One region of the Psychrobacillus sp. FSL K6-1267 genome, then DNA from elsewhere that is predicted to be linked to it. Evidence: predicted binding sites of a transcription regulator. Region 1 holds the regulator's gene; each other region holds the start of a gene.
The links. The regulator Rex, encoded in region 1, represses fermentation and respiration genes when NADH is low (regulators of the CRP and FNR family bind a similar motif). The targets are predictions, from matches to a motif close to TTGTGAAATATTTCACAA.
Positions count from the first base shown of each region.

Region 2: qoxA (cytochrome aa3 quinol oxidase subunit II) is a predicted target of Rex. The motif match lies at 5,079-5,096, and genes of this name have one in related genera.
Region 3: MHB55_RS09180 (cytochrome c oxidase subunit 2A) is a predicted target of Rex. The motif match lies at 7,293-7,310, and genes of this name have one in related genera.

Region 1 covers NZ_JBBOOR010000001.1:3,580,089-3,588,377, reverse strand. Annotated here, with positions in the region: gene MHB55_RS18365 (SGNH/GDSL hydrolase family protein) at 1-454, shown strand, start outside; gene MHB55_RS18360 (YugN family protein) at 529-939, shown strand; gene tsaE (tRNA (adenosine(37)-N6)-threonylcarbamoyltransferase complex ATPase subunit type 1 TsaE) at 1,431-1,880, shown strand; gene tsaB (tRNA (adenosine(37)-N6)-threonylcarbamoyltransferase complex dimerization subunit type 1 TsaB) at 1,877-2,563, shown strand; gene rimI (ribosomal protein S18-alanine N-acetyltransferase) at 2,553-3,011, shown strand; gene tsaD (tRNA (adenosine(37)-N6)-threonylcarbamoyltransferase complex transferase subunit TsaD) at 3,008-4,027, shown strand; gene MHB55_RS18335 (ABC-F family ATP-binding cassette domain-containing protein) at 4,511-6,442, opposite strand; gene MHB55_RS18330 (redox-sensing transcriptional repressor Rex) at 6,570-7,205, shown strand; gene MHB55_RS18325 (GNAT family N-acetyltransferase) at 7,377-7,847, opposite strand; gene MHB55_RS18320 (CPBP family intramembrane glutamic endopeptidase) at 7,946-8,289, opposite strand, start outside.
Region 2 covers NZ_JBBOOR010000001.1:2,982,852-2,991,140, reverse strand. Annotated here, with positions in the region: gene MHB55_RS15410 (AraC family transcriptional regulator) at 1-137, opposite strand, end outside; gene qoxD (cytochrome aa3 quinol oxidase subunit IV) at 1,071-1,352, opposite strand; gene qoxC (cytochrome aa3 quinol oxidase subunit III) at 1,354-1,950, opposite strand; gene qoxB (cytochrome aa3 quinol oxidase subunit I) at 1,947-3,896, opposite strand; gene qoxA (cytochrome aa3 quinol oxidase subunit II) at 3,958-4,914, opposite strand; gene MHB55_RS15385 (aldehyde dehydrogenase family protein) at 6,363-7,817, shown strand; gene MHB55_RS15380 (methyl-accepting chemotaxis protein) at 7,836-8,289, shown strand, end outside.
Region 3 covers NZ_JBBOOR010000001.1:1,831,059-1,839,347, forward strand. Annotated here, with positions in the region: gene MHB55_RS09150 (putative bifunctional diguanylate cyclase/phosphodiesterase) at 1-350, shown strand, start outside; gene MHB55_RS09155 (THUMP domain-containing class I SAM-dependent RNA methyltransferase) at 350-1,477, shown strand; gene MHB55_RS09160 (ATP-dependent DNA helicase) at 1,535-3,433, shown strand; gene MHB55_RS09165 (hypothetical protein) at 3,614-4,207, shown strand; gene MHB55_RS09170 (b(o/a)3-type cytochrome-c oxidase subunit 1) at 4,934-6,601, opposite strand; gene MHB55_RS09175 (cytochrome c oxidase subunit II) at 6,603-7,079, opposite strand; gene MHB55_RS09180 (cytochrome c oxidase subunit 2A) at 7,100-7,222, opposite strand; gene MHB55_RS09185 (chemotaxis protein CheX) at 7,529-7,984, opposite strand.

The sequences.
Region 1 (8,289 bases):
TGCGAAAAAGCCAGATTTTGTAACTGTTCTATTTGGAGCCAATGATTCTGCCTCACATCGATTAGTAGACATTGAGCAGTATAAGCGAAACTTATGTACATTTGCTAAAGTAATTGGTCCCCATAAAACTATTCTCATCACTCCAGCTCCTGTAGATGAATTCTTACAAGAAAATCGCACTAATGAGAGACTACAAAGGTATGCAACTGTAGTAAATGAGGTCGCCAAAGAAACTGGAAGTCACTATATCGATTTTTTTACCGCTATGTATTCCAGAGAAAACTACAAGGAGCTTTTAATTGGAGAAAAAGATGATGGCCTCCATTTTGGAGAGGCGGGATACGAAATATTGTCTGATTTAATCGCAAATAAGCTCGTAGAAATAAATCGAGATCCACCAAAAAAAGGGCTTTTTGAAAAGGTCATTAGCTTATTTTTTGAAAAAGAAAAATGATTTTCTCATCTGTATGTTATCGCTCGCTTTGGGAAACTCTATAAACGAGAATTCATATGAAGGAGTGATAGCAAATGCTTCAGCTTAACACAGAACTAGAAGGTAAGTTCGCAAATTTTGGAGATTTACAGGATCGTATCTCAAGTCTAGGCTATTCAATCGGAGGAAACTGGGATTACCATAAAGGTAGCTTTGACTCTATCCTCTGTCGCGAGGAAGGTGAAACAATCTACCTTCGAATTCCCTTTACAGTGACTCAAGGGATGCTTGATGATTCTGATGCACACATTAGATTCCAGTCCCCCTATTTGATTAAGCATGTCGTAAACGTCGGTTTAGATAAGGATGAAAATTCATTGCTTACCACTACTGGCTTCGATCAGTTTCAGTCGCCTGTTGATCAGGATGGCAATATCACTGACAAAAACCGTTGGGAGCATGCTGGAGAGCAGGAAGTTCAAAAAGTGCTTCGATTACTGCAATAAAATCTTACTTAGGACTGTCTCACAAGGGATGTGAGGCGGTCCTTTTGCGTTTTGGAGTGTTTGGAGAAAATTTGCATGGGAGAGGGAGAGAGAGAGGGAGAGTAGATTGGGGATTGTAGTAAACTGGAAGGGGATTGTCGCAAACTACGAGGGAATTGTAGTAATTCAGGCATGAATTGTCGTAAAAAACGATGGAATTGTAGTAAAACAGAGGGAAAATGTAGAGCGGATATAGGATTGTAGTAAACTACGGGTTGATTGTAGTAAACCAGACGTGGATTGTAGTAATCCAAGCTCTGATTGTCGTAAAAATCGATTAGATTGTAGTAAATAGTCTCGAAGTCCAGTGAGCGGACTGTTTATTGCAAAACAGATTTTCGTAAATTTGTTTAAGAGATCTCTCGACAAAAATGCCCTATAGTTACATTATGAGCTGTAATTCTTTATAATAGAGTCAAATAGATTTGTACTTGAAAGGAAAGCGATCGACGATGTATGAACGATTGATTGATTCGGAGCAGGAGACGGAAGCATTAGCCCGACAGCTCGCTGAAAAACTAAATCCTGCAGATGTCCTGACATTAGAGGGAGACCTTGGAGCGGGAAAGACAACTTTTACGAAAAGTGTGGCGAAGGGGCTTGGAATCACGAGAAATGTGAACAGTCCGACGTTTACTATATTGAAGCAATATGAGGGCAGATTGCCTTTAAATCATTTGGATGTGTACCGATTAGCTAATAGTGATGAAGATTTAGGCTGGGACGAGCTATTTTATGGTGAAGCGGTAAGTATTATCGAATGGGCTCATTTAATACAGGATGATTTACCATCAGAACGTTTAGCGATACAGATTCACCGACTAGAAGGAGACAAACGCAGATTTACGTTTGAACCCTTTGGGAAACGATATGAACAATTATGTGAGGAGCTTTTTGAATGATTTGGTTAGGAATAGATACATCTCATACACCGCTTGCAGTAGCAATCGTGAAAGATGGACAGGTGCTTGCGGAATATAAATCCTCAGTGAAGGTAACTCATTCTATTGGAACGATGCCCGCGATAGAGGAACTCATGAAAAAAGCTAACATCAAGCCGAGTGAGCTAAATGCGATTGCTGTTGCAAAAGGCCCGGGCTCTTATACGGGAGTGCGAATTGGTGTAACAATTGGCAAAACGCTTGCATGGACGCTGAACCTTCCGATTTACTCTGTTTCAAGCCTACAGGTGCTAGCTGGGAATGCGCCATATTTCCAAGGTGCAGTTTGTTCAATTATGGATGCGCGACGTGGAAATGTATTTGCAGGAATTTATGTAAACGGAGAAACAGTGAAGGAAGCTCATATGTCGATGGTAGACCTGTTAACTTTGTTAGATGAAATGGAGCAGCCTGTTTTATTTGTTGGAATGGATGTAAATCTTCATTGGGAACAAATAAATGAGGTGCTTGGTGATAAGGTAAAACAGGCGGGAGCGGCGTTCTCCTTACCAAGTGCAGCTGTTCTAATAGAAATTGCTCAAAGCATGGAGCCTACAAATGTACATACAGCGGTGCCAGAATATTTGCGAATAACTGAGGCAGAGGCAAACTGGATGAAAGAGCAGAAGAAAAATGGAAACTAAAACTATCACCTATCGCAAAATGACAATAGAAGATATTGACCAGGTTCTTTTAATAGAAGAAGAAGCATTCACTCTTCCTTGGACTAGAGAAGCATTCGAGCATGAAATGTCGACCAATCTATATTCCTACTATTTAGTAGCAGAAACAGAGGAAAAGGATATTGTTGGCTACTGTGGAATGTGGATTGTTATGGATGAAAGTCATATCACGAACGTGGCTGTTGCTGAGCGGATGCGAGGACATAAAATTGGGGAAGGCTTAATGCGCGAGGCTATTCGTGTCGTGAAGGAGCAAAAAGTAGTCCTCATGACATTAGAGGTGCGCGTATCCAATATAGTCGCAAAAAACTTATATTATAAGCTAGGCTTCCAAGACGGAGGCATTCGAAAAAACTATTATACAGATACACAAGAGGATGCTCTTGTAATGTGGGTGGAATTCAAATGACAAAAGATCAATATATATTAGGAATAGAAACGAGCTGTGATGAAACCGCAGCTTCCATCGTCAAAAATGGAACAGAGATTATAACCAATGTAGTAGCATCTCAAATAGAAAGTCATAAACGATTCGGTGGAGTAGTGCCTGAGGTTGCTTCTCGACATCATGTGGAGCAGATTACGCTGGTTATCGAAGAAGCATTGAAGCAAGCGAACATGACACCGCAGGAACTAGATGCAGTAGCGGTGACTGAAGGACCTGGACTGGTTGGGGCACTTTTAATAGGAATAAACGCAGCAAAAGCATTCGCGTTTGCAAATGACCTTCCTTTAGTAGGCGTCCACCATATCGCAGGACATATTTACGCAAATGCATTAGTCCAACCGATGGAATTCCCGTTACTTGCTCTAGTAGTTTCGGGAGGGCATACCGAGTTAGTATTGATGAAGAAAGACGGTCAGTTTGAGCTAATCGGAGAAACACGCGATGATGCAGCTGGTGAGGCTTATGATAAAGTTGCAAGAGTTTTGAATCTTCCTTATCCGGGTGGTCCACATATTGATCGTCTGGCGAATGAGAGCGATGAAGCAGTTTCATTTCCAAGAGCTTGGCTAGAGGAAGGCTCTTATGATTTTAGCTTTAGTGGCTTAAAATCGGCAGTCATCAACTATCAGCATAATGCGGAGCAACGTGGGGAAGAGATCAATCCAAACCACCTAGCAGCTGGATTCCAGCAAAGTGTAATAGAAGTACTGACTACTAAAACCGTACGAGCAGCTAGAGAGTTCAATGTAAAGCAGGTAATTGCTGCTGGTGGAGTAGCCGCAAATAAAGGACTTCGTAAATCTTTAGAAGAAGCCTTTGAAAAAGAAAACATTCCATTCTATGTACCACCTATAAATTTATGTACAGATAATGCCGCAATGATCGCAGCCGCTGGGAGCTCTAAGTACTCAGCAGGGCAAACGGGAGATTTGTCGATGAATGGAAGACCAGGGTTAGAACTAAATAGTTGGAACTAAATGAAATCCTCTTTTCTTCGACAAGAAAAGAGGATTTTTTACCACGTATTATTTCTGTTGTCAATAGAGAACATTCGTACTTATGCACAATCTGTGAATAACTTGTTAGTAAGTTGTGTTTTTTCAATATATTGTGGTTATTTATGCTTACACCTTGTGGAAAAGTTTGTTTTAAAACTGTGGATAATGTGGATAAACCTGTTGATAGATTGATATAACAGTATTTTTGATGTTAATAAATATGTGGAAAAAGAATTTGTTGAAAAAGGTACTTGACCTATATATATGCCAGTGTTCGACAAAATACAACAAGGCTATTATATATGCTTTCAGAAGGAGCGCAGAACAATCTCCAAAAATCGGACGGTTTGAGCAAATAATTGGACAGTTCACCCCAAAAATTGGTCGGTTTCTCTCTAAAATCGGACCGTTCGACATTATTATTTTTCCCCATATAAAAAAAGGTAAACCGAGTCAATCGGTTTACCCTGTAATCTCTTCTAATTGTTCCTGTAGCTCCAGCCATTCGTTGGAGATTGTGTCTTGCTTTACCTTTAGTATATCCAATTCGCCTTGTAGCTTTTGGACTGCCTCATGATCCTGGAATATCTCTGGATCACATAGCTTCTTTTCAATAGAAGCAATTTCTGAATCTATGGAAGGAATCTGTCCTTCTAGTTCCTCAATTTGACGACGTAGCTGGCGTTCCTTTTTCTTCGCCTCTTTATCAATTGTAGACGTATTGACCTTTTGAACTACAGTGTTTTGAACCACTGCATTTTCCATGGCGATTTCCTCGAGCTCTTCCTTTTTCTCTAAATAATAATCATAGTCTCCCAAGAAAAGGGTGGCATCATCAGAGGAAAGTTCAATTACCTTCGTTGCAATTCGATTAATAAAGTAACGGTCATGTGATACGAAAATAATCGTTCCAGGAAAATCAAGCAATGCATTCTCCAAGACTTCCTTGCTGTCTAGATCTAAATGGTTAGTAGGCTCATCTAGTACAAGTGTATTCGACTTTAATAGCATGAGTTTTGCAAGTGCAAGTCTAGCCTTTTCTCCACCGGATAGATTAGACACAGTTTTTTGTACATCGTCTCCAGAGAAGAGGAAGCGACCTAGCACATTGCGTATATCCTTCTCATTCATCAGAGGCCATTCATCCCATAGCTCTTTAAGGACGGTTTTATTGCCAGTAAGAGCTGCCTGCTCCTGGTCATAGTATCCAAATTGCACATTTGTGCCGTATTGAATATGACCACCAGCCGAAGGGAGCTGCTTCATAATAGTTTTTAGCAAAGTGGACTTACCGACACCATTTGGTCCAACCAAAGCGATGCGGTCCTGCTTATAAACGGAAAATGAGATGTTAGAGGAAACGGTTTTATTTGGATAACCTACAGCAATATCCTCTAAACGCAGAACATCATTACCGCTAGGACGGTCAATGGTAAAGCCGAAGTTAGCGGATTTTTCATCGCCATCTGGGGCATCCATCCAGTCTGTCTTCTCAATAACCTTTCTTCGAGATTGTGCCATCTTCGTTGTAGATGCACGAGCCAGGTTACGGCTAACAAAGTCCTCTAGCTTTGCTTTTTCCTCCTGCTGCTTCTCATATTTCTTTTTATCGAGCTCATAATTTTTCGCTTTCTGCGTTAAATAGGCGCTATAGTTACCTACGTATCTCGTAACGTTATGACGTGAAACCTCATACACTAAATTTACTACTTGGTCTAGGAAATATCGATCATGGGATACAATCAAAATGGCACCACTATAGTTTTTCAAATAATTTTCAAGGAAGCTGAGTGTTTGAATATCTAAATGGTTTGTAGGCTCATCGAGTATAAGTAAATCGGGCTTGCTCAACAGCATTTTAGCTAATGCTAATCTCGTTTTTTGTCCCCCGGATAATGCTTGTACTGGCTTATCATAATCCTCAGGGAAAAATTGCATACCATGCAAGATGGAACGGATATCCGATTCAAAGCGGTATCCACCAGCCTCATTAAAGGCAAGCTGAAGCTCGTCATAGGTAGCTGCAACTCTAGCGTAGGCTTCTGAATCCTCATAGATAGAAGGGTCAGCCATTTGTGCTTCTAGTGAGCGCAGTTCTCTTTCGGAATCAATCAAATGACTAAAGATGGATTTCATTTCCTCCCAAATCGTCAGCTTCGATTCAAGACCCGCATGCTGCTCTAAATAGCCAAGTCTAATATTTTTAGGCATAATAATGTCACCGGAATCGTATGACATTTCTCCAGCAATTATTTTAAGTAAAGTAGATTTTCCCGCACCATTACGCCCAACCAGTGCAACTCGGTCGCGGTCTTGAACTTCTAACTTTACGTTTGTTAATATATCTTCACCGTTAAAGGATTTAGTTACTTGGTTTACTTGTAAAACAATCACGTTAATTTGCACCTCAATTCTATCCTAAGTGTAATAGATAGGACTTGTCGTTGCAACGTTCTCCCTTTACAATAAAAGAAAGGTAACGTGTAAAAATGAATTTGCCTTATACAATAGGAGGACACTTATGAAACGTGATGTACCTCGCATTCCTCAAGCGACAATGAAACGACTTCCTTTATATTATAGATTTTTACAAAGCTTTCAAAATGCAGATCATAAAAGAGTTTCATCCCAACAGCTAAGTGAAGCGATGAAGATAGATTCAGCAACCATTCGAAGAGATTTTTCTCATTTCGGTGCGCTAGGAAAGAAAGGGTACGGCTATGATGTACCTCATCTACTTGAGTTTTTCAGAAAGACACTAGACCAAGATGAAGCGGCACGGGTGGCACTAATAGGTGTTGGTAGCTTAGGAACAGCATTTGTAAAATATAACTTTCAAAAAAACCATAATACTAGAATTGTAGTGGCATTCGATACGAAGGCACCACTCGAAGGAACGATTATTAGTGACATTCCTGTATTTCATTCTAGTGTGATGTTGGAAAAGCTAAAGGAATACGGAATTGAATTAGTGATTTTTACACTTCCAAGTCGTGCGGCTCAGGAAGTAGCTGATCTTTTAGTGGGCTCCAATGTAAAAGGGATTTTAAACTTCACTCCAGTCCCTATAAGTACTCCAGATGAGATTCGCGTACATACGATTGATCTTTCAGTTGAACTTCAAACACTCATCTACATGATTCGAAACGAGATCTAAGAAAGCGCAAGCGCCTATGTCTGCCCCGACAAGCAAATGGAGAAAAGCGAGGAGGCAGTTCCTCAGCCACCGGTGCTTTTATCCATTTGACCTCGAGGGGCAAGGTGAGCGCTGATACCAATCTTCTTTTAAGAAAAAAAGCCTTCGACTATTATCTAGTCGAGGGCTTTCCTATTTATATTCGCTTTTTAGTAGGGAATAGATAGCAAGATCGATATAGCGTCCCTTTTCGAACTCATGCTGTCTTAAGACTCCATCTTTGTGAAAACCTAGCTTACTCAAAAGGTGAAGGGAGGCATCATTCTCTGAAGTAACTTGAGCTTCAATTTTGTTCATGTTCATATCATGAAAGGCAAAACGAATGATGGGCTTAAGCGCCTCCGTCATAATTCCCTTTCCCCAAGCTTTAGGTGAAAGATCATAGCCAATTTCTATACGCTTATGCTCAGCCTCATAGTTTAAATAACCACAAGTACCGATTACTTTTTGGGTTATTTTATCTTCTATTACCCAGCGCATACCAGTTTGTTCGAGAAAAATTTTCTCGTACCAACTAATTTCGCCCTTTGCATCTTCAACAGAAGTAAAGGGACCGATTGCCATATGCTGTACTACGTTTTCATTAGAATATAACTCTAAAATATCCTTTGCATCCCGTTCGATTGCTTTTCGAAGGATGAGTCTCTTTCTGTTTCTATTGTAGGAAAACTTACAAATGAAAAAGTCATTATGATTACCCCTTATTGCTGCAACTCAGCAAGTTTTTCTAAAAAGTTGACGATCTCTTCATTATACAGTTGAACAATTACTACGAATCCATTAAGTAGCATATGGGCAATAATAGAGGTGATAATTCGCTTTGTTTTATAGTAAATGAAAGCGAATATAAACCCAGACACAGCATATATTAGTATGTGTGTGAACTCAAAGTGAATGACGGCAAAGGACAGTGAGCTAACGAGCGCTGCTACAAAGAAGTTCGTTTTAGGCAGTAAAGTTCCGAAAATGATGCGACGGAATATAAGCTCCTCTAAAATAGGTGCGAAGAGCACAATGGAGAAAAAGACAAAAGGTACTGAATTGC
Region 2 (8,289 bases), 600 kb from region 1:
ATAGTTCCCGAAAGATCTTTCTCTTTAGCCCAATTTTTTAACTTCTGCATAACTTCAATATTTGCAGAACCATATGGACCAACCCGTCGTACATAAACCAAGCGATAGTTAGGTAGCGTTTCAACTTCAAACTTCATCGATTCTTACTTCCTTTCTTCTTTTGGAATTGTTTGGTACATTTCGAATGTAACATGCTTAAAAAATATATACACGAGTTAATTTTATAGGCAGCAATTTGCCTACAAAAAATGAAAATTACTCACTTTATTGATTGTAGCGACAGGTGATGACTTATCGCTCACCCCACGGAACGCGTCCACCGAAAGCGGAAATCAGCCATCTATTTTTTGAGTCTTATATTGAGGTTTATTTTGATACATATTAATGAATTCAGCTTGTTCCAGACTCACAACATTTTACCCTACATACACTTTATGATTGAAGCGACAGGCGGCGACTCCAGTGGGATGAGTCAGTCAGATAAGCTATCACAACCGCGCGCGTAGGCGACGGTGATGGCTAATCGCTCACCCCACGGAAAGCGCCTGCCTAAAGCGGAGATCGGCCATTTATTTTTTGAGATTTATTTTTGATACAAACTGCCCGAACTGAATTTGATTTTATCCTAACTACTTTCTCGTCACACAACCTATGATTGAAGCGACAGGCGGCGACTCCAGTGGGATGAGTGGAGTCAGATAAGCCATCACAACCGCGCGCGTAAGCGACGGGTGATGACTTATCGCTCACCCCACGGAAAGCGTCCGCCTAAAGCGGAAATCTCCCATCTCTCTCTCATTCTTTTCAAGTAACCGTTTAGATAGTTTAGCAAGCTTTTTTCAAATGACTTTCTATTCCTACACAACCTATGATTGTAGCGACAGGCGGCGACTCCAGTGGGATGAGTGAGACAGATAAGCCATCACAACCGCGCTCGTAAGCGACGGGTGATGACTTATCGCTCACCCCACGGAAAGCGTTCGCCTAAAGCGAAAATCAGTCATCTATTCTTATATCTTTCCATCTTTATCAACAAAAAAAGAGCGCCTAATAGACGCTCTTCTTCGTTATTACATATCCCACACCATTACAAGTAACGTACCTAAAATCGTTAATAATGCGAGCAATAAGCCGTAATAGACATTGACATAAATGGATTTTTTATCATCCGTTTCGCCAGCATGCATGAATACCACTAGCTGTAAACCGGCCTGGGTAAACGCAGTCAGCAGTAAGATAGTCATTCCAACTCCAAAGGACATATCCATAAAGTACACCAATAATGCTACTGCTGTTAGGACCAATGAAAATGCAAAGCCCATTACTTGCTTGAGAGGGAATAATTCTTTCATATTACATCATTCCTTTCAAGTAGATGAAGCTGAAGATGAAAATCCAAATCACATCTAGGAAATGCCAATATAGAGAGAAAATAAATGACTTATTAGCAGTTTCCGGAGTTAGACCACGCTTCTTGATTTGTAGGAGAATGAACAATCCCCAGAAGAAACCAAATGTTACGTGCAAACCATGTGTCCCTAACGTCGTCAATAAAATCGCCGTAAAGGCACTAGTTTGAAGTCCTGCTCCAACATGTATATAGTGTGTAAACTCGTAAATCTCGACTCCTAGGAAAGCAGCTCCTAGAAGAAGTGTAATCCCAAAGAAAGCCATTGTTGCTTTTGTACGGTTCATTCGCATTGCATGAATGGCAAGACCGATTGTAAAGCTACTCGTTAAAAGTAAAAGTGTCTCAATTAACACTGGTGTTATTTCAAAAATATCTGCACCAGAGGGACCGCTACCTATGCGATCCTCTAAGGTGAAGTAGGAGGCGAAAAGTGTTGCGAAAAGCATAATTTCCGCCCCGATGAAAATCCAAAAGCCCAAGACTTTTAAGCTGTTTTCCTCTGTGCTGTACTCAAGTGGAAGTGACTTATCTACCTTCATTTTTTAGCACCTCGCAATTTTCTTTCCGTTTCTTCGATTTCCTCTACCGAAATGTATCTTCCATGATCCTGTTCAAATGAACGGTATGCTAGACAACCTAAAATACCAATCAATGAAACGATGGCAAGTGGCCATATGCTGAAGATCATTGCAAACCCAAGGGCAAAGAAGATACAGCTCATGATAAATGGTAAACCGCTATTATTCGGCATGTGAATTTTCTCGATTTTTCCTTTGAATATTTCATGACCGTTTTTCTTAGAATCCCAAAACGCTTGTGTAGACTCGACCTGAGGTGTAACAGCGAAATTATATTCAGGTACTGGTGTATGTGTAGCCCATTCCAGTGATCGTGCATCCCATGGGTCATCCCCAATATCGCGAGAAGCATAACGGATACTGTAATAGATGTTATAAACAAGTAACGCGAAGGCTACTGCCATAATACCTGCTCCAACGAAGGAAACCATATTCCACATTCCGAAACCTGTAGACTCAGAGTAAGTGTACATACGACGCGCTTGACCGTCTAATCCCGTAATATACATTGGGATGAAGGCTAGTACGAAACCGATGGATAATAACCATGCAGTCCATTTTCCTAGTCGCTCGTTTAACATAAAGCCGAATATTTTCGGCCAATAGTAAGTAAGACCAGCTAGCATTGCGTAAACAACACCAGGGATAATTACGTTATGGAAATGGGCAACTAAGAACATCGTATTGTGATATTGATAGTCAGCTGCTGACATTGCAAGCATTACCCCTGTAACCCCACCTAAAGTGAACAGTGGAATGAACATGATGGAGTAAAGCATCGGTGTCGTAAACTCGATTTTCCCCTTCCATAGGGTGAACAGCCAGTTAAATATTTTAACCCCTGTCGGAATAGCGATCGCCATCGTAGTGATCGAGAAGATACTATTTGATAATGGACCTTGACCCATTGTAAAGAAGTGATGCGCCCATACGACAAAGGATAGGACAGAAATAACTACCATGGAAGCAACCATTGACTTATAGCCATATAGATTGCGTCGAGCAAAGGTTGAAATAATCTCACTGAATAAACCGAATGCCGGTAGTATTAGAATGTATACCTCCGGATGTCCCCAAACCCAGAACAGGTTAGCCCAGAGCATATCCATTCCGCCATTGTCCGTTGTAAAGAAGTTTGTCCCAAACAGTCTATCCATTGTTCCCATTGCTAGTAATACAGTTAATACTGGGAAAGCGAAAACGATAATGATGTTTGCGATAAACGCTGACCATGTGAACATTGGCATTTTCATTAAAGTCATACCAGGTGCTCTCATTTTCAGGATAGTTGTAATAAAGTTAATACCAGTCATCAATGTACCAAGACCAGCTATTTGAATAGCAATCATGTAATAGTTCGTACCAACAGATGTACTGAACTCATTGCCTGCAAGTGGGAAATAAGAAGTCCAACCTGCATCAGGCGATCCACCTACGATGAAGGAAATGTTGAATAATCCCATACCCATAAAGAACAGCCAGAAGCTAAGTGCATTTAAACGTGGAAACGCTACATCTCTTGCTCCAATTTGTAATGGAATAACATAGTTAAAGAAAAAGATGATAAACGGCATTGCCATAAATAAAATCATTACTACTCCATGAGTGGAGAAGACTTCATTATAATGCTGTGAATCTAAAAATGTGTTTTCTGGCATCGAAAGCTGATAGCGCATCATAATGGCGTCAACGCCACCACGGAACAGCATCAATAATGCTGTAAGCAAGTACATAATACCAATACGCTTATGGTCTACTGTAGTAATCCATTCACGCCAGAGGTATCCCCATTTCTTAAAGTAGGTAATACCTAAAACTATTGCAACCATCGTAAGGCCAATTCCGACCATGGATGCATATATCAAAAAGCTTGGATGTGGTACGGCAAAGCGATCAAAGAAATCCATACTTTTGTTTCTCCTTTCAGGAATCTATAGCTTTTACTATAGTAATCTTGTAATCCTTCAATTAATGCTGAGAATGATCTGATTCCTCAGTTTCATTAGTTTGTCCATGATTCTCATGATCGGACTTCTCATCCTTATCAGTTGATTCATGGTGCTCGTGTTCAGATTCCTCTGCATTATCGCCATGGTCATGACTAGGAGCAGGTGAGAATTCTAAATGTGTTCCTGTATAAGTTGAACGGCCAAGATGACCTGGTTCTAATAATTCCTCAAACTTCTCTTCTGTAAGAGCAGGTGCAGTTTCATGTACTTCCTCTACCCAATCTTCAAAATCGGCATTAGACATAGAGGTAACATCAAAGACGTTTTCTGCAAATCCAGATCCACTGAAGTTCGCATTTCTGCCCATGAACTCGCCTTCAACATCGGCAGCTAAGTGTAACGTAGTCACCATATCAGACATCGCATACTTTTGCCCGCCTAGCTGTGGAATCCAAAAGCTAGTAATTGGTCCGTGGGAGTATAGTTTAAACTCAATCGCACGATTAGCTGGGATATATAAGTAGTTAACCGTTTCAATACCTTGTTCAGGATAACTAAAATGCCATTTCCAGTTAGAGGAAGATGCATAAATGATTAATGGTTCCTGATCCTCATAGCCTTGAGGCGTCGACTCTACAATATAGTTACTTCTAACTGAAACGATTGAAAGAAAAATAACTATTATAATAGGAATACCGATACAAATTGCTTCCACAATCGGACTTCCTTCTATATGAGGTGGCTCGTAATCCTCGCTTTGTTTAGAAGCACGGTATTTTATTAACACAAAAACTAAGATAGCTAAAACGACAATCACAATCCCCGACATTAGGAAAATAGATAACATAATATCATTTGCCTGTGCCTCGGCTTGAGGGCCTTTAGGGTCTAAAACAAGTAATGGCTCGCATCCTGTTAACACAGTGACAATAGTGAAAACCATCGTCAAGAGAGCCCACTTCAATTTTAATTTCATCGTTGTACCCCTTTCCAATCTATTATAAAAAGCTAAGGTAACTAGTGTTGCTTTCAAAGAATTCCTCTCTGTGCCTCTATCTTATTACCATGCCTTCAAAAAAACGAATATAAAAACCGGACTTCACGAATTGTTCAAGAAGATTTGAACGTTCTTTAACACAATTGTGAAATATTTAAGAAAGTGTCAACTTCGTTCATAATTATGGGCTTAATTGGTATTTTTGTACTTTTTGTTTGAGCAGTTTTCAAGTAATGTTGTTCATTTTCCATCTTGGAAAGGCTCTAAAACGAAGAATTAGATATCTGTAGGATGTCTTATTGGAGATAGAAAGGACATAAATTGGTAGCCATATTGAGGTTAGCAGAACAAGCATTAATAACTAACGGAGGAACACAAAATAAATAAAATTCTAAATATGCCATTAACAAAGTTATATCTACATAGCAAGCTAATGGAATTCTAAATAATATTTTATCCTGTTGATTGAAGTGACAGGCGGCGACTCCAGTGGGATGAGTGAGACAGATGAGACATCACAAACGACGCGCAAGCGGCGGTGATGGCTCATCGCTCACCCCATGGAAAGCGACCGCCTAGAGCGGAAATCTATCATCTATATTCAAAATTTAAGTATAAATTAATTCGATTTAATGGCTAAATATAACGGTATAATTTTTTTCATTCTAACTTATCTAATTCACCCTCTACCTATTATTGAAGCGACCGCCTAAAGCGGAAATCTACCATCTATATTCAAAATTTAAGTGTAAATTAATTCGATTTAATAGCTAAATATAACGGTATAATTTTTTTCATTCTAACTTATCTAATTCACCCTCCACCTGTGATTGAAGCGACAGGCGGCGACTCCAGTGGGATGAGTGAGACAGATGAGACATCACAAACGACGCGCAAGCGGCGGTGATGACTTATCGCGCACCCCACGGAAAGCGACCGCCTAGAGCGGAAATCTACCATCTATATTCAAAATTTAAGTGTAAATTAATTCGATTTAATAGCTAAATATAACGGTATAATTTTTTTCATTCTAACTTATCTAATTCATCCTCCACCTGTGATTGAAGCGTCAGGCGGCGACTCCAGTGGGATGAGTGAGACAGATAAGACATCACAAACGACGCGTAAGCGACGGTGATGGCTTATCGCTCACCCCACGGAAAGCGACCGCCTAAAGCGAAAATCAGCCATCTATATTAATAGTTCTTAGTAACTCAGATATAACTCTTGCGCTATTCTTATATATTAGATTAGGTAATAATGTTTGTTTGTCTGAAAGAATCGAATGGGTGTATGGGACTATTTTTAAAACTTTTCAGTAACTATTAGATAAATTATTCACAATACATTTCTATTTCAGTAAAGATTTTACTAATCCTGACGATAATCAAAGAGTTAATAAGAATAATATCCTGGAGGTTAAAAAGATGAACTTAGAAATGTTAGGCAAACAATTTATCGCTGGTGAATGGAGAGACGGAAACAGTAGTCTCGTGTTAAATAATACAAACCCTTACAATGACAAGCCTATTAATACATACAAGCTAGCAAATGTAGAAGATATAGATTTAGCATATAAGGCTGCACATGCAGCGAAGCTAGAATGGGACAAAGTAAATCCTTATAAAAAACGTGATATCTTAGAAAATGCAGTAAAATATATGGAAGAGCATGAGGAAGAAATCACCTCTATTATTATGGAAGAATTAGGTGGTACTAGACTGAAGGCAGCATTCGAAATTGGTCTTGTTAAAAACATCATTAAAGAGGCAGCTACCTTCCCATTAAGAATGGAAGGGAAAATTCTACCTTCTACAATAGATGACGTGGAAAATAGACTATACCGAATTCCTGCAGGCGTTGTAGGAGTTATTAGCCCATTTAACTTCCCATTCTTCTTATCGATGAAATCTGTTGCACCTGCACTAGGAGCTGGAAATGGTGTCGTATTAAAACCTCATGATGACACACCTATTATGGGCGGAACGCTAATCGGAAAAATCTTTGAAGAAGCAGGAGTACCGAAAGGATTAATAAATGTCGTTGTTACAGATATCAAAGAAATTGGCGATGCATTTGTGGAGCACCCAATTCCAAGAATTATCTCCTTCACTGGATCTACACAAGTAGGAAGCTATATTGGTCAGGTAGCTATTAAAAACTTCAAAAAGCCATTACTTGAGCTAGGCGGCAACAGTGCTTTTATTATTTTAGAGGATGCTGACCTCGAGTATGCTGTGAATGCTGCTACTTTCAGTAGATTTACCCATCAAGGACAAATTTGTATGTCAGCAAATAGAATTCTTGTTCAACGATCTATTTATAAAGAGTTCATTGAAAAATATGCACAAAAGGTTTCTTCTCTTAAAGTCGGTGATCCATTAAATCCTGAAACAATCATTGGGCCAGTTATCAATGATCGCCAAGCCCAAACCCTGCAAGCCTTGATCGAAAAAGGGATTGAAGAAGGTGCTACACCTTACCTTAAAGGGAATGTTACTGGAAGATTGCTAGAGCCAACCATTTTAACAGATGTTACGACTGACATGAGTGTTTCTCAGGAAGAGCTTTTCGGACCAGTAGTATGTGTTATTCCTTTTGATACAGAAGAAGAGGCAATTGATATTGCTAACAATACTCGTTTTGGACTAAGTGGAGCTATTCATACATCTAATCTAGAACGAGGAGTGGAAATGGCTAAGAAGGTACACACAGGGATGATTCATGTTAATGATTTAACGATTAATGATGAACCGATTGTAGCCTTCGGTGGTGAAAAGCAATCTGGCTTAGGTCGCTTAAATGGCCAATGGAGCTTAGATGAATTTACAACATTAAAATGGATTTCAGTGAACTACGGTCAAAGAAACCTACCATATTAATAGAAAGAGTGAAAATTGATGGCAGAACATGATTTAATAAAAGCATTTGTTAAAGTTGCTCCATTGCTTAATGAGCTTGTCCAGGACGATATAACTGTTGGAATTTACGATACGGAGAAGCTGATCATTAATATACCAGGTAAAACGTTTGCTTTAAATGTAAACCCAGGTGATCCATTAATGGAAGGGGATATCGTAACAAATGCGATTAGAACCGATTCTCCTTTATCGGCAGTCCTTCCGAAGGAGCTATTCGGATTTCCGTTAATAGCTCGTGCACTACCTCTTCATGATGATGAGGGTAATGTAATAGGCGGTGTAGGAATCGGAACAAGCTTGGAAAAGGCAAACAAGCTATTTGAAATGGCTGAAAGCTTTTCTGTAATTGTGGAGCAAACAGCAGCAGGCATTGAAGATATAAGTGAATCGGTGACTTCACTTGCTGATCGAGTGACAGATATTACGTCTCAAA
Region 3 (8,289 bases), 1.7 Mb from region 1:
AAAATATGGGTTTTAAAATTTCCATTGATGATTTTGGTACAGGATACTCTTCTTTAAGCTATTTAAACCGATTTCCTTTAAACTATTTAAAAATTGATAGAAGCTTTATACAGCATATTACTTCATTAAAGGATAAACAAGCGATCGTAGAATCAATTATATTAATGTCTCATCGCTTGCAATTCAAAGTAATAGCTGAAGGTGTAGAATCCAAAGAACAAGTAAAAATCTTAAAAGAAATGAACTGCGATATTATACAAGGATATTATTACAGCAAGCCAGTTCCAAGTAAAGGGCTAATGGATTTTCTCGAGCTTTGGGAGATCCTTAAGCAAGAAGGGAAGCAATAATGACAACATTTAAATTAGTAGCAACTGCAGCAATGGGCTTAGAAGCCATCGTTGCAGAAGAAGTGAAAGCACTAGGATACGAAACAACGACTGAAAATGGAAAAGTATATTTTGAAGGAGACGAGCGGGCAATTGCAAGAGCCAATGTTTGGTTAAGAGTAGCAGATCGAGTGAAAATTGTCGCAGCTCAGTTTCCAGTAAGAACTTTTGATGAACTTTTTGAACGTACAAAGGCTATTCAATGGGAAAAGTTTCTTCCTGTGGATGCTGCATTTCCCGTTCAAGGTAAATCCGTCAAATCTACTTTATTCAGTGTTCCAGATTGTCAGGCAATTGTCAAAAAAGCGATTGTAGAAAGATTAAAGCTTGCATATAAACGAATTGGATTTCTGGATGAATCAGGTGCAACATATAAGATTGAAATAAGTATACTTAAAGATGTGGCAACAATCACCTTAGACACGAGTGGTGCTGGATTGCATAAACGTGGCTACCGACATGGCCAAGGGGAAGCTCCATTAAAGGAAACGTTAGCAGCCGCTTTGGTAAAAGTCTCTAAATGGAGCCCAAATCGTCCATTTGTCGATCCATTTTGTGGTTCTGGGACAATTCCAATAGAAGCAGCTATGATTGGCCAAAATATCGCTCCAGGCTTTAATAGAGATTTTCACAGCGAAGATTGGTCTTGGATGCCTAAAACAATTTGGGATGATGTAAGAAACGAAGCAGAGGATTTAGCTGATTATGATCAAAAATTAGAGATTATCGGCTCTGATATTGATCATAAGATGATTCAAATCGCAGAACAAAATGCATTTGAGTCAGGATTTGCAGATATAATCAGCTTTAAACAAATGCAGGCAAGTGACTTTTCAACCAATCTGACGGATGGTGTCATGATTGGTAATCCTCCTTACGGCGAACGTATAGGAGAAATCGAAGAAATTGAAAAAGTTATCAGCGACCTTGGCCATACAATGGAAACATATCCATCATGGTCGGTATATATGCTTTCTTCTATGGAGAATTTTGAAAATCTTTACGGACGTAAAGCAACTAAGAAACGTAAATTATTTAATGGATTTATTAGAACAGACTACTATCAGTTCTGGGGTAAACGTTCATAACAGTAGGGGAGACTAGCTCTCCCATGCTGTTATATTATTATTCAAGGGAGTTAGAAAATGAAGCAGGCTTTGCCATTTAAATTATCAAAAGACCGTTCTTTCTTTGAATCATTAGGAGATTGGATGGGAGACGTATTATACGATGAATTGCCAGAGAAAGGGTTTGAATGTCGTGATGAACAAATTTTCATGGCATATCAAATCGAAAAAGCATTAAAAGAAAAAAATGTATTATTTGCAGAAGCAGGCGTAGGTACCGGTAAAACAATCGCTTACTTACTTCCTGCTATTTCTTATGCAAGATATACTGGAAAACCAGCCTTGATTGCATGCGCGGATGAAACGCTAATAGAGCAATTGGTAAAAGAGGCCGGAGACATCTTTAAGCTACAAAATTATTTAGATATAAAAATCGATGTTAGGTTAGCTAAATCGCGTAGCCAGTACCTATGCCTAAAACGATTGGAAGAAGCGCAAAAGGATAGCGATAACGACTTCTTTATAGAAGAAATTGAAGATGGAGTACCTGATTTCGTTTATGGCTCGTCTTCTCTTCAAAGTATCTTTCCATTTGGTGAGCGTAGCCAATTTTCAGGAGTAAGTGATGTAGACTGGCAAAAGGTTAACTTTCATCCTACTCAACAATGTACTGTCTGTGATTTACGCAATAGATGTGGGCAAACAATTCACCGTCAGCATTACAGAGAATCATCTGATTTAATCATCTGTTCCCATGACTTTTTAATGGAACATCTGTGGACTAAGGATTCACGTGTTCGAGAAGGACAATTGCCATTTTTACCAGAAGTGTCGATGATTGTATTAGACGAAGGACATTTGCTAGAATTCGCAGCTCAAAAAGCGTTAACCTATGAAGTACAAAGTGAAACATTAATTCGATTACTTGAAAGAGTAATGGTAGATGGTGTTCGCGAAAAGACTTTAAACTTAATGGAAGTTCTCCAAGATACGCATGAGAAAATTTTTAGCGTTTTACGAATCGGCAGCTTTGCGGAAGAAACGGAACGTATGAAGATTAACAAGTCATCTGAGCTAATGCAGTTATGTAAGCATGCCATTAAAATTACAGATGATTTACTAGAGGAGTTCGTGTTTGAATCAGAGCTTTTTACAATTCCAGAATATGAACTTAGAATGGTAGAGGAATTTTTAGAGCAATATTCTTTTTCCTTGCGATTATTTACAGAGAAGGGCGATGGGGTTGAGTGGTTAGAAATAATCGATGGCTACGAAACACTTATTATCATGCCTAGATTAGTTACAGACATTTTAAATGAAAAGCTATTTTCTACCAAGCTTCCGATCATCTTTTCATCTGCTACATTATCGATTGAAAAAGATTTTACGTATTTGGCAGATTCGTTAGGAATAGAAAAGTTTCAATCATTCTCAGTGCCGTCTCCGTTTGACTACGATGAAGTGATGAAAGTTAAAACGCATCATATTAGCCAGGAAGAGAAGGCTAGTGAAGTCGATCATTTATTGAAAGCAAAACAACAAACACTTATTTTGTTTAAATCAAAAGCTGCGATGGATAAATTTAGGTCCTCCACAAGTACTGATGATATTGCATATGAAGGGGATCGTGAGCTTTCCACAATCGTCAAAGAATTTCAAAATGGAGAGTTTTCTACACTTTGCTCTTATCATCTTTGGGAAGGCTTAGATTTGCCTAAAGAAGCATTAACTAGAGTAATTATTTATGATTTGCCTTTCCCACCGGTAGATCCGTTATTTGATGCCAAACGTTCATTTTCTAATAATCCATTTGAAGAAGTGGAGCTGCCGTTCATGCTGCTTAGACTTCAGCAAGGAATAGGTCGACTAATTCGTACCTCTGAAGACTACGGTGAAATTCACCTATTGTTGAACGAAAAAGAAGCGCCATTAGAGGGACGTTTTGTAGGGATTTTGCCAACACGAATTTCAAATTAATTTTAAATAGCCTTTTTCTTTTAAGTTTGTGGATGTAAACCACTCATTCCTTATGAATTTTAAGGAATTTGTTTGTTATACATTGGACGAATATAAAAGGAAAAGGTTTTTTAACGAATCCCTTTAAATTGAATAATATAAATAACAGGGCGTATGTCTCAAGAATTTAAAAAGGTGGGATTGAGTATACAAAATATGGATGATACAGTTTATTTAAACAAGGACGATATTACTAGTGATTTTCATTATGCTAATACAGAAGAGAAAATGACTGGTCCATGGTTTGACAATTTAACTTTTTTACAAATGAACCATTCAAAAAATATTCATCAACAAAATGAAGTAGCTAATAAAGACACATCAAAACAGCCATCGGAAGAATTAAATGAGATAGTAAAAATAAAGCGACCTACGATTATAAGAAGAAAATGTAGTAGATCATTATTGACATCTTCCACTGATTACAAATTTATATTAATGGACGCTAAGAAGAGCAAGAAGGATAGCAGCATGCTAAACTGTTTGAAAGTAGCCAGAAGCACACTAAAGTCTTATTATAACCTTTTAAACAATAGCTATATCTCTAGCAAACCTAAAGAAAAATATAAAAGAGCTCATCTATTCACCTCTTCACAAACAATGGAATTAGATGATTATAACTACGAATTAGAATTGATGGCTTACATGGAATATGAAGATAATCAAACAGACTGGGAAAGAAAACCACATTTATTACTGCAAGATTCATCTGTGTTATTAGACCAACATTTATGATCTATCCTGAATATTACAATTTGTTGGCATATGTATCTAAAATAAATACTGTAAGTGTAATTATACGGAGAAAAAAAAGGCAAATAACCATCCGTGGAACCTGTTAAAAGTAATATCGAAGTTTTATCTATGGCACCGTAGAAATAGAGGATGCTGGAGTTTCAACTCCTCCTAATTTGATGTCTGGGCTTGGTTCATAGAAACTAAGCTCATTTTTAAATATATAAATATATAGTAAATTGGGTTGAAGAGACTTAATTAGCTTTATCCAGATATGCTTGGTGAAGAGAGGGGGACTGCTTGGTATATTTGTAGCATTCTTCAAAAGAGGCTGGGACATAAGTAGATTCATGCTACATAAAAATGCTGTGAGTTGATTCTTATTACAATCTATAAAGAAAAGAATACTTCATTCTGAGTGAATGCGTTTTGATAGACATTTATTTAACTGAAGATATCTTCTTTTATATGTGAAGGTATGTGCAGTTTTCACTTGATATCGAAGATAATTCGGGGTGTTTGGATCGGAGACGGCGACTCCTAGGGGACAAGCGTGTGGTAGAGACTACAGGCTCGAGCAGTGCCCCCAGGAAATCGTCCGCTGTAGCAGAGAACACCAACTGTAAGTAGAAAAAGCCCCGGAAATTTACTAAACGGTAAATTTCCCGGACTCTTGAATTTTTAAGGTGGGTTTTATCCCAGCTTCGTAATATTAAGATTTTGAAGTTACCAGAATTTATACCCTTTTGAACCTGGAGGAGCATTCTGAAGCATATCGAACACTGGAACTGTATAAGCAAACAAGATTAAGAAGATACAAATAGTCAACCAGATCTTCCAGTTTTCCAAAACCATTGGAGTTTTTTCTGCATTTTCAGAAACCTCGCCAATTGGGAATTCTGTTTCTCCTTTAGGAGCAAACCATACTAGGTGGACGATGATATACAATACCAAGATGATACCGATGAATAAAATCGTACCACCAACTGCCTGAGCTATCTGATAGCCAATCCAATCAGTTGCTTGTGCAGAATCACCATAGGTAGAGAAATCTGAACGGCGAGGAGCACCCATCAAACCAGCTATATGCATAGCTCCAGACATGATGGACATACCTACTGCCCATACAATAGCTTGTATAATTGCTAGCTTATTCATTTGTTTAGTCAACACTCTACCAGTAAGATGAGGAATTAACCAATAAGCGGCACCAAAGAATGTTAAAACAACTGTTGTTGCTAAAGTGAGATGAAAGTGACCAGTAACCCAGATAGTATTATGTACTACTTGGTTCATTTGGTTAGATGCATTAATAATACCTCCAGCTCCAGCAGGGATGAAGGCTGCCATACCGATGAATGGTACAACGAATCGAGCATCCTTCCATGGAAGCTTTTTAAACCATCCAAATAAACCTTTTCCTCCAAGCTGTCTTCCGCGAATTTCAAATGTAGCGAACATGGAGAAAGCAGTTAGAAGGGAAGGTATAACAACCATCATTGTCAAAATTACTTGCAAGTATTTCCAAAAAGAATCAATACCAGGCTCTGTCAATTGGTGATGGAACCCAACAGGAATAGAGAAAATCAAGAAAAGCATAAAGGAAAGTCTTGCAAGTGCATCCGAATAAATTTTCCCGCCGATAATTTTAGGAATGATTACGTACCAAACCATATAAGCAGGTAATAGCCAGAAATATACTAATGGGTGACCAAAATACCAGAAAAGTGTACGAGAAAGTAGAATATCAATCTTATCTACCCAGCCTAATGACCAAGGAATCAATTGGAAAACTACCTCAACTGCAACACCAAGTGAACAAATGATCCACATAGTTAAGTTTACGATTACCATAAAAGTTAATAATGGACTTGGTTCTCCAGGATTAGCTTTGCGCCATTCTCTATATTTCATTATAAGGCCAGCTCCACCTATCCAAGAGCCTACGACTACTAGTGCCAATCCCACATAGAAAATCCAATGTGCTTGTAGGGGTGCATAGAAAGTGTACAGAACAGATGCTTCATTTAATAAAACCATTACTGCAGCAGCAGTTGTTCCGATTGTCATTGTCCAGAACCCAATCCAGCCAAGCATTCTTTGCTTATCTGTCAATGTGCCGGCAGTGCGGCTTACAGCAGCAATTTGGAAACCAAAGATAAAATAAGTTGTTAAAATAAGTGCTAATAAAACCCCATGAACCGTTAATAATTGATAGTATCCGATTCCCCAAGGAAGAGTAAATTGTCCAGACCGTACAAGTGTTTGTAATAGCCCACAAAGTCCTCCGATTAAAAGTGCAACGAATGCTACATGGATGTGAGCCATTGCGAGCTTGCCATCACGACGATCTACCTTCACAAAGCTTTGTGCTTTTTCTGTTATTGTTGCCATGTTACTCAACCACCTTTAACTTCGATGTCATAGAAGTGTGTCCTATGCCACAATATTCGTTACATAATATTAAATACTCTCCAGCTTTATCTACTGTTGTTACGTATTCTGAAACGTAGCCAGGTTCTAGCATCATATTAATATTCGTACCTACTATTTGAAAGCCATGAATTACGTCTTTTGTTGTTGCGATAAATTTAACAGTCGACCCGAGTGGTACTTCAAATTCTTGTGGATTATAGAAGAAAGCAGAAGCAACGACTACTACCTCGTAATCCCATTCCTTACCTTCGACCTTATGAACTCCAGGATTATTAAAAGGAGCAATTTCATCTACTCGCTCAGGATCAATATATACTTTTGCACTAGGTGGATGAGAACCGTAATGAAATGCGCTAAAGCCAACTATAATTAAGAATAAAACCAAAGACCCTACCCCGAATGTTATCCACCATTTTTCATACTTGTGAATATGCATAACCTTTAACCTCCAATGATTTAAAATCTGTCAATAAATAAATAGAATGCCAGAAACCAAGTTACTAATATAAAGATCCCCACTACGCTAACAGATATTAACGTGCCCTTAAGTTCTGGTTCTTTATTGTGTTTTTTGGACATCAGTCGTACACCTCCAAAATATTCTTCTTTTTATCTATAGCTACATCATAAATTTAAATAATTATGTGTGATGTGATATTTCTCACACATACAAAGGTATTATGTGAAGATAATGTGAAATAAATTAAAAGTCATAGAAGTGGAAGGGAGATTAGTGAAGATAGTTGCAGTTCAGACTCTTGAGAAATAGAGTGCTAGCTAAAGATCTTATCCTTTAAATTAGCTCAAGGTCCTTAGGGATTGCCAAATAAAAAAGAATCCTTTATTTAAAAGGATTCTAAGTTTTATATGTATTCTTATTGATAGTTAGTCCTCGTCTATTGTAAGAATAATAGTCATAAGGCCTATGTCTTCGGTTTCTACAGGCAAGCGAAAGGCATGATGAAAACCAAATAGTTTACTCTTGCCAACAATGACAGTTGGCGGTGTAATATCAATCTCTAAACCTTCTTGGGCAACAGTAGTACACAAGTTGCCTGCAATCATATTCCCGAGTTCACCAGTAAAAGATTCGAGCATTTCGCCCTCGAGAGGCATGCCGAACATAGAGGCGCCAACGGAGGAGAAGAATTGGGAGGATGCATCAACAATAATTCTTCCCTTAATGTCTCCAACAATTCCAATGAGAACGCCCATCTCTTCCTGATCAAATGGTTGAATCATTAGTGTGGGAGACTTAAAACTAAGGTTAAGAGGAATAACAGACTTTAATGATTGAATGGTACCATTTAAAAGTGTTTTAATATGCTTGGAATTACCCATTTTATCCCCTCCTAATAGTAAAGATGAATCAATTTTATCATATTGTCTAGTTAAAAAGAATATATTTTGTAGTCAATTGTTGAAAAATGTGATAACATCTAAATGAGAATGAATATCAAGTTCAGTTGAGAGGGAGATTGTCATGGTATTTATATTAATTGGATCGACTGTAGTTATATACAGCGTAATAACAAAACACATTTTAAATTCTATTACACCGCAAACAAAATAATAGTAGTACAGTGATGACTTTGTGAACAATAAAGTCATCTTTTTTTATATTTTCTGATATGATATACATATTG